Regions from separate parts of the Paenibacillus sp. FSL H7-0942 genome, predicted to be linked through region 1. Evidence: predicted binding sites of a transcription regulator. Region 1 holds the regulator's gene; the other holds the start of a gene.

Region 1 (4,865 bases):
CACGTGCCTCATTACGAACAGCTTCTTCAAGTTCTTCTGGTTTAACCCCAGTCTCTTTCGCTGCGATTAGACAAGTCTCATGAAAAGCTTCTCGAACACTACGGTCATCCCATAATAAAGTATCATCTAGGTCGAACAAAATCGCTTTTAACGCCATTCCGATCATCTACCCCTTTATGCAATAATTACTTTTCGACGGTTTCCACGGTGATCTGGTGTGCTTTTGCAAACTTCAGCAAACGTTCTGCAATCGCATCTGTATCGTAACGGTTCAATAACTTGGTGAACACCCATCTTTTCCCGCGACTGTTATGTTCGATAACAACTGTACCTGGTTCAATTCTGAATTTGACGATATCGTCAACCCCAATTGAACGTTCACGATTACCCTTCGTCGTTATAATCCGATTACTGCTAATCTTGATGTATGGACGTCGAAGCATGAAGATGACTGCCAAAAATACGTAAAGCAGCATGGTCACCCAGTCCCAAGTTGTCATTGGAGCTTGCACAAGGAACGTGCTCATAAACAGATACAAAAAGGCGAGACCAATCAAAAATATAGGGAACAAAAGACTGCGTCCCTTAAAGACTTCTTCACCTGGTGTACCTGTGATTGGTTGACCACTTTTTTTGCGTTGCTGATTTAACTGCTTGGAATTTTTCTTAACCGTTCTCTCGAACGAACGCGACATGAGAATCCCCCTTATGTGTCTTTGTATCGGCTTACATAATTGCAAACCAACATTTCCCCCTATAAATTGCACACTCAAAATAACAGGAAGAAACCTAAATATCATAATGATATCATTAGGTTTCGTTAGTGTTTGAGTTTGCCTTGGTGGCCTTTGTCATTCTCATCATCAACAATCTCAATGGTATCCAGTTGTTGTCTGAAATTGCTGCGAATATTACTCAAATAAATCTCTCTTAGCTCGGCACGTTCAGCAAGCTCTTCCTCCGACAATCCAGTGGACTTTTGCTTACGAGCCAATTCGTTAATGCGTGCTACCAGACTATCTATATCCAAGCTTGTCCCCTCCAAAAATACAAAGTCATATTAACTTTGCCATTATAAAGGCTGCTTGTCAAGCTGACACGCGCTAACACTCATTGATGTGCATTTTATTCTGCAAATTGCGGTAGAGCTAGTACTTGTCCCACTTGGATGGAAGTTGTATGAAGTTGATTCACTTTCTTAATTGCTTCTATATATATACGTGTATCCATATTCGTCGGTTTATGTTCCAAAGAAATACTCCATAATGTTTCCCCTTGTGAAACAGCTATCTTTCCTCCAGGCAGAACAGCATTCTCATTGCCGGCAAATACAGTTAAAACGGTGCTGCATCCAATAAATATAATCATAGAGGTAATGACTACCTTTAACATCCATGAAGAAATCTTGAAACGCGCTAAAACCTTCTTGTAGTTCCCTATGTTAGACTTCACCAGTTCCGAATTCATTGGTTCATAAATGCTTTGATAAGTAGAATATCTCATTAAATACCCGCCTCCAAACGTTTGTTCCTATCTGTTGGAATCAATATAACACGAACACTTGTTTTGTTCAATAGATTTTTAGAACAATTGTTCGCTTCTTTTTTGAAGGAGAAATATCTTATTTCAAGTCCTTTTACAAAACATTTGCAGTATTATGCTCTGACTTTTGGACAATTTCTGTTCTATAAGTTAAAAAACACTGATTTAATGCTATTTTATTTAGAACTTATGTTTGTACGAACGGAGGTTCTATGTTATAATTTTCCCAAACGTTACTAAAATGGGGTTGATACGGTATGTCGAAGATATCCAGCAGGCAGCAGGCTATTCTGGAGTTTATACGAAATGAAGTCCGGTTGAAGGGGTATCCTCCTTCCGTACGGGAAATTGGTGAAGCGGTTGGACTGGCTTCCAGCTCAACAGTACATGGACATTTGGATCGTTTGGAGAAAAAAGGTTTGATCCGACGCGACCCTACCAAGCCAAGAGCCATTGAGCTTTTGAGCCAAGAAGAATCTGAGCATTCTCATCAATTTGCTCATAGCGTTGCACGTATTCCTGTTGTTGGTAAGGTTACAGCAGGGGTTCCAATCACTGCAACCGAGAACATTGAAGACTACTTCCCTCTTCCTACACATTATGTAGGCGAACAGAAAGTGTTTATGCTTTCGGTAGTCGGAGATAGCATGGTGGAAGCTGGAATCGTTAACGGAGATTACGTTATTGTCCGTCAACAGCAAACTGCTGATAACGGTGATATCGTCGTTGCAATGACTGAAGACGATGAAGCTACAGTGAAAACGTTCTATAAAGAGAAAGATCATATTCGCCTTCAACCGGAGAATGCGACCTTCGAACCTTTACGTTTGAAACATGTTAGTATTCTGGGTAAAGTCATTGGCCTTTTCCGAGATATTCATTAATATTTAACTTGAGTAACAAAACTAGATGTAATGAAATACGAAAGAGGTTATCCTGATCAACAGGACAACCTCTTTTTTTCATGTTTATGTTATTTTAGCGGCTAATTATTCACTGCGTTTCAGAACACTCTTGTGATGCGAGAACACATCAAAGCTCTGTTGTCCGTGATATGAGCCCATACCGCTCTCTCCTACACCACCAAACGGGAGGTAGTGTGAAGTCATATGAGAAAGTGTGTCATTAATACATCCCCCACCGAAGGATACTTGATTCAGAACCTGATCCTGCAGCTGCTCATCCTGTGTGAAGAGATATAGCGCCAATGGTTTTGGCCGGCGAACAATCTCATCCAGCATAGGATTCAGGTCACTGTACGTAAATACAGGAAGAATCGGACCGAAGATCTCTTCTTGCATGACAGCTGATTCCCAGTTCACATCACCAATTACCGTCGGCTCAATAAGCAACTGCTCACGTACAGAACGCCCACCAATTAGTGTTTTGCCATCTGTGAGGAATTTCGACAACCGATCAAAATTACGCGCGTTGACAATATGCGGGAAATCAGAGTTCTGTAACACATCGTCCCCAAATTTATCTTTGATCTCTGCGCCAATCAGATTGATCAATTCATCATGAACTTGTTCATGCACAAGCAAGTAATCCGGAGCAACGCAAGTTTGCCCTGCATTCAGGAACTTTCCACGAACAATACGCTGGGCCACCAGCTTCAGATCTGCATCACTGTGGACAATAGCAGGACTCTTGCCCCCTAGCTCCAGGGTTACAGGAGTTAAATGCTCCGCTGCTGCCTTCATAACAATGCGACCAACCCCCGTACTGCCTGTGAAGAAAATATAATCAAACTTCTCTTTCAACAATGCTGTGCTAGCCTCGACTTCCCCTTCCATAACCGCAATATACTCCTGAGGGAAGATCTCCTGAATCAGATCATACGTCAGACGAGATACGGCTGGTGTTAATTCAGAAGGCTTGATAACTGCACAGTTACCGGCTGCAATTGCTCCAATCAGTGGACCAAAGGCCAGTTGGAAAGGATAGTTCCAAGGTGCAATAATAAGAGCCACTCCGTATGGTTCAGGGTAAATGGTACTCACCCCATCCGGCATAGCCGAATTGGTTGGGACTTGTTTTGGTACAGCCCATTCCTGCAGGTGTTCTAATGCAAAATCCAGTTCACCCAGAACAATGCGAATCTCGGAACCGTAAGCTTCCGCCTCTGATTTGTTCAAATCTGCCCGAAGTGCATCTTGAATCCGTTGCTGATACTTTTCAATTCCCTTTCTAAGCTGTTGAAGTGCATTAATCCGATACTCGATATTTTTAGTTTGTCCTGTATAAAAAAATGTACGTTGTTCTGTCACAAGTTGTTTTGCCTGATCCATATTAACATCTCCAATTAATTATTTAAAATTAAATTGTTTAAAATTTAATTAAAGTATACCTCTTCTATATGAAACTTTCAACATACAAATGAAACATCCATTTGTATGTATTTGAACGATGGTTGGAATTTTAAATGAGTGAATGCTAGTATTCCTTTCTATTTCATGGCTATCAGAATTAAAAGGAAGTTTGATTTAAATCTTTTGCTTCAGACAGTTTAATATTAATGAAAAGTGAGTTTTGCGATTATCTAAATCGACGAACGAATATGTTTGTTATAAAGGTAAGCCTTGGTCACAGATAAACACAAAAATGTTACGTGGGCAAGTGAAGAAGAATCAGGGGACATGTTTTGGCAATTTGCTTTCAGATGATTTATCCATTCCCGGTCACAACTTCACAACGAGCAGATTTTAATCCAACAACTACTCCTGAGAGCTGTCTTCGAAGAAAGGGTTAAATAATATCAAATCAACTTGTACTACTTCTATTAAAAAAAGTCATCTAGTATCTCACTCATCCGCTGCATTTCATGATCGTCCAAATCTGTTTAGATTGGATATACTATTTAATCAGTTGGAGGAATTTTTGGAAGTTACGTTAGTAGATCTGTAGGGGGTGAAATACAAATCACAATGTAATATATATCATAATTTTACATAGAATTATATGGTATTTTTAGAAAGTAAAGTTTTATAATTCATTCAAAAAAATTTAGGAGGTATTTACATGAAAAAGAAACTAGCCACAATTGGAGCGCTCACTGCTATAGTAGCAAGTATTGCTGTTCCAGCATCACTTGCTTCTGCCTCATCTTCTGTTCAAGGTTCTGTAACTGCACAAAGTGTTACGATTCAGGCGACGCAAAAATATGTGAGATATTCAGATGCTAACAATAAGTATGGAGATGCGAAGTATGTTCCAAAGACATATACTTATGCTGATGGAGTTTGGTATGGAGTACTCAATCTAGCATCTACTACCTACTCAAACGGATTATATTAAGGAACTATGAAGGTTACGTAACGAAA
Region 2 (4,865 bases), 1.5 Mb from region 1:
CCAGGTTCTCCCGCTCAAGCCGATCCAGCGCCTCTTCAATCAAAGGTGCAGCAAACTCCTTCTGACGAAGTTTCTGACTTAATTCATGGCGTGTGCGCGGTTTATGCTCCAAAAAGCGCAGAGACTGTGCATACGTCCGCTGTCGCTCGTCAGCTAGAATGATATCTTCCAGATCCTTCTTCATAAACGTATTACCTTGAGTCATCCTGTATTTAATCATCACATCTTCAAGAACCGTAATGGAGTGGATGCCAAAAGTGATTCGATAACGAGCTTGCCTGCTCTTCGTTCGTTCTACACGTGTAATAATAAGTTCTTCGTTGTCCGGAAATTGGGATAGGCCATCCTGTTCTGCTTCTTCATATAAATCCTCGTCATGTTGATCCATTCTGGTCTCCCCTTTCATAACATTTTCATTCTGACTACGCCAAACACACCTTCACATAAGACAAAGAACACCAATAATACAAAAGACCGGGAACTCTGCCCGGCCTTTACTCCACAGTTAGCGTGCTAACAGCCCCTGTCCATTGGGACAGGGGCTGTTAGACAGCACGAGTACTCCCACTACAATCCATTATCCAGATTGATCCAAGCTCAATCAGATAAGTTTACGGAGTCCAGTGGGGAACACCCTCAGAGTCCTCCCTACAAGGGAGGTTTTGAGAGATTACTCGTTGATTTCAAACAGTTCTTGTTCTTCTGCTGCTTCTTTTTGTTGCTCTTCACTCGTTGGCGCAGGGACTGCAGTAACCAAATTACTGGCTACACGAATTTTTTGTTCAATGATGTCAGCAATATCTTTATGCTCTTTCATGAACTGCTTTGCGTTCTCACGACCTTGTCCTAAACGCTCGCCTTCGTAGGAATACCATGCACCACTTTTATTAACGATGTCCAGCTCTGTACCAATGTCAATGATACTGCCTTCTCTCGAGATACCCTCGCCATACATGATATCTACTTCCGCTTGTTTAAACGGAGGTGCCACTTTGTTTTTCACAACTTTAATACGAGTACGGTTACCAATCATGTCATTGCCTGATTTGATACTCTCAATACGACGCACATCCAGACGTACTGTGGAATAAAACTTCAGAGCACGACCACCAGGTGTTGTTTCCGGGTTACCAAACATAACGCCGACTTTCTCACGAAGCTGGTTAATGAAGATTGCGATTGTTTTGGATTTGCTGATTGCACCAGACAGTTTACGCAGCGCCTGAGACATCAAACGCGCTTGCAAACCAACGTGTGAATCGCCCATTTCGCCTTCAATCTCTGCTTTTGGAACCAATGCGGCTACAGAGTCAATAACGACGATATCTACTGCACCACTGCGTACAAGAGCTTCTGCAATTTCCAGCCCTTGCTCACCCGTATCTGGCTGAGACAGAAGCAATTCATCAATATTAACACCAAGTTTACTTGCGTACTGTGGGTCAAGAGCATGCTCGGCATCGATAAATGCAGCTTGTCCACCCGCTCTTTGTACTTCAGCGATAGCATGCAATGCTACGGTTGTTTTACCAGAGGATTCAGGTCCATATATTTCAACAATACGGCCTTTAGGCAAGCCGCCTGTTCCTAATGCAATATCCAAAGCCAAGGAACCACTGGGAATAATTTCCACATTCATATGAGTGGACTCACCCAGTTTCATGATGGATCCTTTACCAAATTGCTTCTCTATTTGACGGAGCGCCATATCAAGCGCGGCACGACGGTCTGACAATAAGCTCACACCCTTTACTGTTTATAAGATAATGATACCTTGTTTTAACACGTTTGCCAAGCTTTTTTTCGAACATACATTCGTTTTTTTGTAAAGGCCGAGGCGCCTCTTCCTCAAGGAAACTTTCCATTAAACAGAAAAAAGAACCGTAAACAAGGCTGTAAAGCCTAATTCTACGGTTCTTCCGTCTTCCTTAATTATACTTGCTTGGAACTGTAAATGCAATCGAAGCTATTAACTAATCAATCCATCGCCACAAGTTTTTGCCATAAGCGATATAGAATTGCTTTGGCTGAACGAATGCGAACCGTCTCGCGATTACCATTAATACGCAGCTCATGGATTTCCGTCTCTTTTCCACGTTCTGCAAGAGCGATGAAGACAAGTCCGGGTGGCTTGCGTTCCGAATATCCCGGTCCAGCTACACCGGTAACAGCCAAGCCAAAATCAGCATCGCCAATCATGCGGATCTGCTCAGCAAGCACTTTTGCAACCTCAGGACTTACCGCCCCAGGTGCATCTTCACCCTCCAGATAATCATGAGGCACATTCAGCAGCTTTTCTTTAATTTCATTGGAGTAACAAACAATACCACCTTTGAGCATTGATGCACTTCCGGGTACAGAGGTCAGACTCTGCATGACAAGCCCTCCTGTACAGCTCTCAGCAGCGCTGAGCGTCAGCCCCATGTCAGACATCATAGTTACAATCGTGTACTCTATAGGCACATCCTCGTTCGCGTAGAGATGTTCTGTCAAACGTTCCCGAATCTGAACCTCCATCGCATCCAGCTTCAGCTTCGCCTCTCCCTCACTCGCAGCCTTTGTGGAGACACGTACCGTAACTTCGCCTTCGCTCGCGTAAGGAGCAATCGTAGGGTCTGTCTGCGCGTCAATCAGATCCAGAAGTCGATCTTCCAGAGCAGATTCACCAATACCTGCGAATTTGAGCATTCGGGAATAGATCGGCATCTCTTCTGTGAGTACATGCTGGAACAGCCAAGGTTTGACTTCCTGTTCAAACATTGGAATCAACTCTTTAGGTGGTCCAGGCATCACAACATAATATTTGTCATTGTCAGAAATCGCATTTCCTGCCGCAAGGCCCGTTTCATTGGCCAGAGGTGTTCCGCCATCAATAACGATCGCCTGACGTCGGTTATTCTCTGTCATATCCACATTACGATCTCTGAAAAAGCTCTCAATTTTGTCCATTGCCATTCGATCTGTATGCAGGTTCCGGTTAAGAACAGCTGCGAGCGCATCCTTGGTCAGATCATCTTGTGTAGGTCCGATGCCACCGGAAAATAAAATAACGTCTGCACGGCTCTGCGCAATACGAATAGCTTCACTAAGTCGGTTCAGGTTATCCCCAACCACCGTTTGGAAATATACATCGATCCCCATCGCAGCCAATTCACGGGATAGGTATCTGGCATTGGTATTGACGATTTGTCCAAGCAGTAGCTCTGTGCCAACTGCAATGATTTCTGCCTTCATTGAGCATCCTCCTGTACACGTGGTGAGTGATCAAAGGGCAATAGGATAATTTCCTATTGCCCCTGACCCAATGCTTCCTTCATGATTACCCATTTAAGAACAAACCATTATGCTTTTGTTAAATGAAGCAGGTTTTTGTTTTTGATAAAGTAATCGATACCCGACCAGATGGTAATAAGCGCTGCTGCCCATACCGCGATAATATCAACGTGAATACCCGTGTATGAAAACGGGAAATTGTTCAACAGCAACAGCACAATCGCCACAATCTGCACTACAGTCTTCAGCTTGCCCCAAGCACTGGCGGCAACAACCGACCCATCCAGCAAAGCAATTTGACGCAAGCCGGTAACTGCGAATTCACGACTAATAATCACAACTGCAATCCAGGAATCCAGCTTGCCCATCTCCACAAGCGAGATCAAAACTGCAGTAACCAGCAACTTGTCTGCGAGTGGATCGAGCAGTTTCCCCAGATTGGTAACCATGTTATTTTTCCGCGCAAGGTATCCGTCAATTCCATCTGTGCTTGCGGCGATGATAAAAATAACAGCAGCAATCAGTTGATTATACGGAAGCGACAAGCTTCCAAGCTGCAACGGCTCTGGATAAAATGGAAAATCCACGAGCAGGAACACCATCAAAAAAGGGATTAAGCAAATTCGTGCAAGCGTAATCCGGTTGGGTAAATTCACAAGACGCCCTCCCTCATATCCTCCATTACTCCAAACAATCATCATAATCCCGTTATCATCATCCGGAACATGAAATGTACAGTTTCAATGTCAATCATCCATATTAACATGATCCCACTATGTAGAAACGCAAAAAATAAAGTCAACCGCTCAAAAGCAAAACGCTTTAAACGTTCCGGTGACTTCCAGAAGATGTACTGCTTTTCACAAAGTCAGCAAACGATGAGGACTGGACTTGATGCTTGACTGCCAGCAATGCACACTTAGTATAATATACGCCCAATACCGTGTCAAAAAACACTTTTGCTACAAAAAGGCCTTATTACTTGAAATTTGTATATTGCAAATCCAGAGGCAGGTTAGCACCATTTAGCAACTGCATGACAGCTTGCAAATCATTTTTACTCTTACCAGTTACCCGAAGTTGATCTCCCTGAATCTGACTCTTCACCTTCATCTTGGAATCCCGAATCAGGATATTGATTTTCTTGGCGATGTCCTGATCAATCCCCTGTTTAAAATTCAAACGCTGGCGGACTGTACCAGAAGACGCTGGCTCTACCTTTGCGTAATCAATGTTTTTCAATGGTAGACCACGCTTCGCCATTTTGGATTGAAGCACGTCAATGACAGCCTTGAGTTTGGTTTCATCATCAGATACGATCGTTAACGCATCCTTATCCAGTTTCAGGCTACTCTTGCTGCCCTTGAAGTCATAACGAGCGCCAATTTCTTTCTCGGTTTGTGTAACGGCATTTGTCAGTTCTTGCAAGTCCATTTTGGACACGATATCAAATGAATTTTCTGAGCTCAAACCAGTCACCCTTTCAGTTAATCGTATGTTCTGTAACATTATAGAGGATACCTTAAGCAAAAGTCTAATTTCAAGCTGTTTTACACAAAGAAAAAAGCATTTTTGGCTTCCACTTCAAGTGG

Evidence for each region. Region 1 encodes LexA, which represses DNA repair genes until DNA is damaged. Its sites were predicted from a motif close to CGAACATATGTTCG; they were not measured.
Region 2: recA (recombinase RecA) is a predicted target of LexA. The motif match lies at 1,805-1,818, and genes of this name have one in related genera.

Annotation. Positions count from the first base shown of each region.
Region 1 covers NZ_CP150279.1:4,053,805-4,058,669, forward strand. The annotation lists gene MHI48_RS18010 (HAD family hydrolase) at 1-157, opposite strand, end outside; gene MHI48_RS18015 (hypothetical protein) at 186-695, opposite strand; gene MHI48_RS18020 (DUF896 domain-containing protein) at 821-1,030, opposite strand; gene MHI48_RS18025 (LysM peptidoglycan-binding domain-containing protein) at 1,126-1,503, opposite strand; gene lexA (transcriptional repressor LexA) at 1,800-2,426, shown strand; gene MHI48_RS18035 (aldehyde dehydrogenase) at 2,532-3,833, opposite strand; gene MHI48_RS18040 (hypothetical protein) at 4,564-4,839, shown strand.
Region 2 covers NZ_CP150279.1:2,591,178-2,596,042, reverse strand. The annotation lists gene MHI48_RS11740 (regulatory protein RecX) at 1-388, opposite strand, end outside; gene recA (recombinase RecA) at 671-1,735, opposite strand; gene MHI48_RS11730 (competence/damage-inducible protein A) at 1,978-3,234, opposite strand; gene pgsA (CDP-diacylglycerol--glycerol-3-phosphate 3-phosphatidyltransferase) at 3,342-3,929, opposite strand; gene MHI48_RS11720 (YajQ family cyclic di-GMP-binding protein) at 4,252-4,743, opposite strand.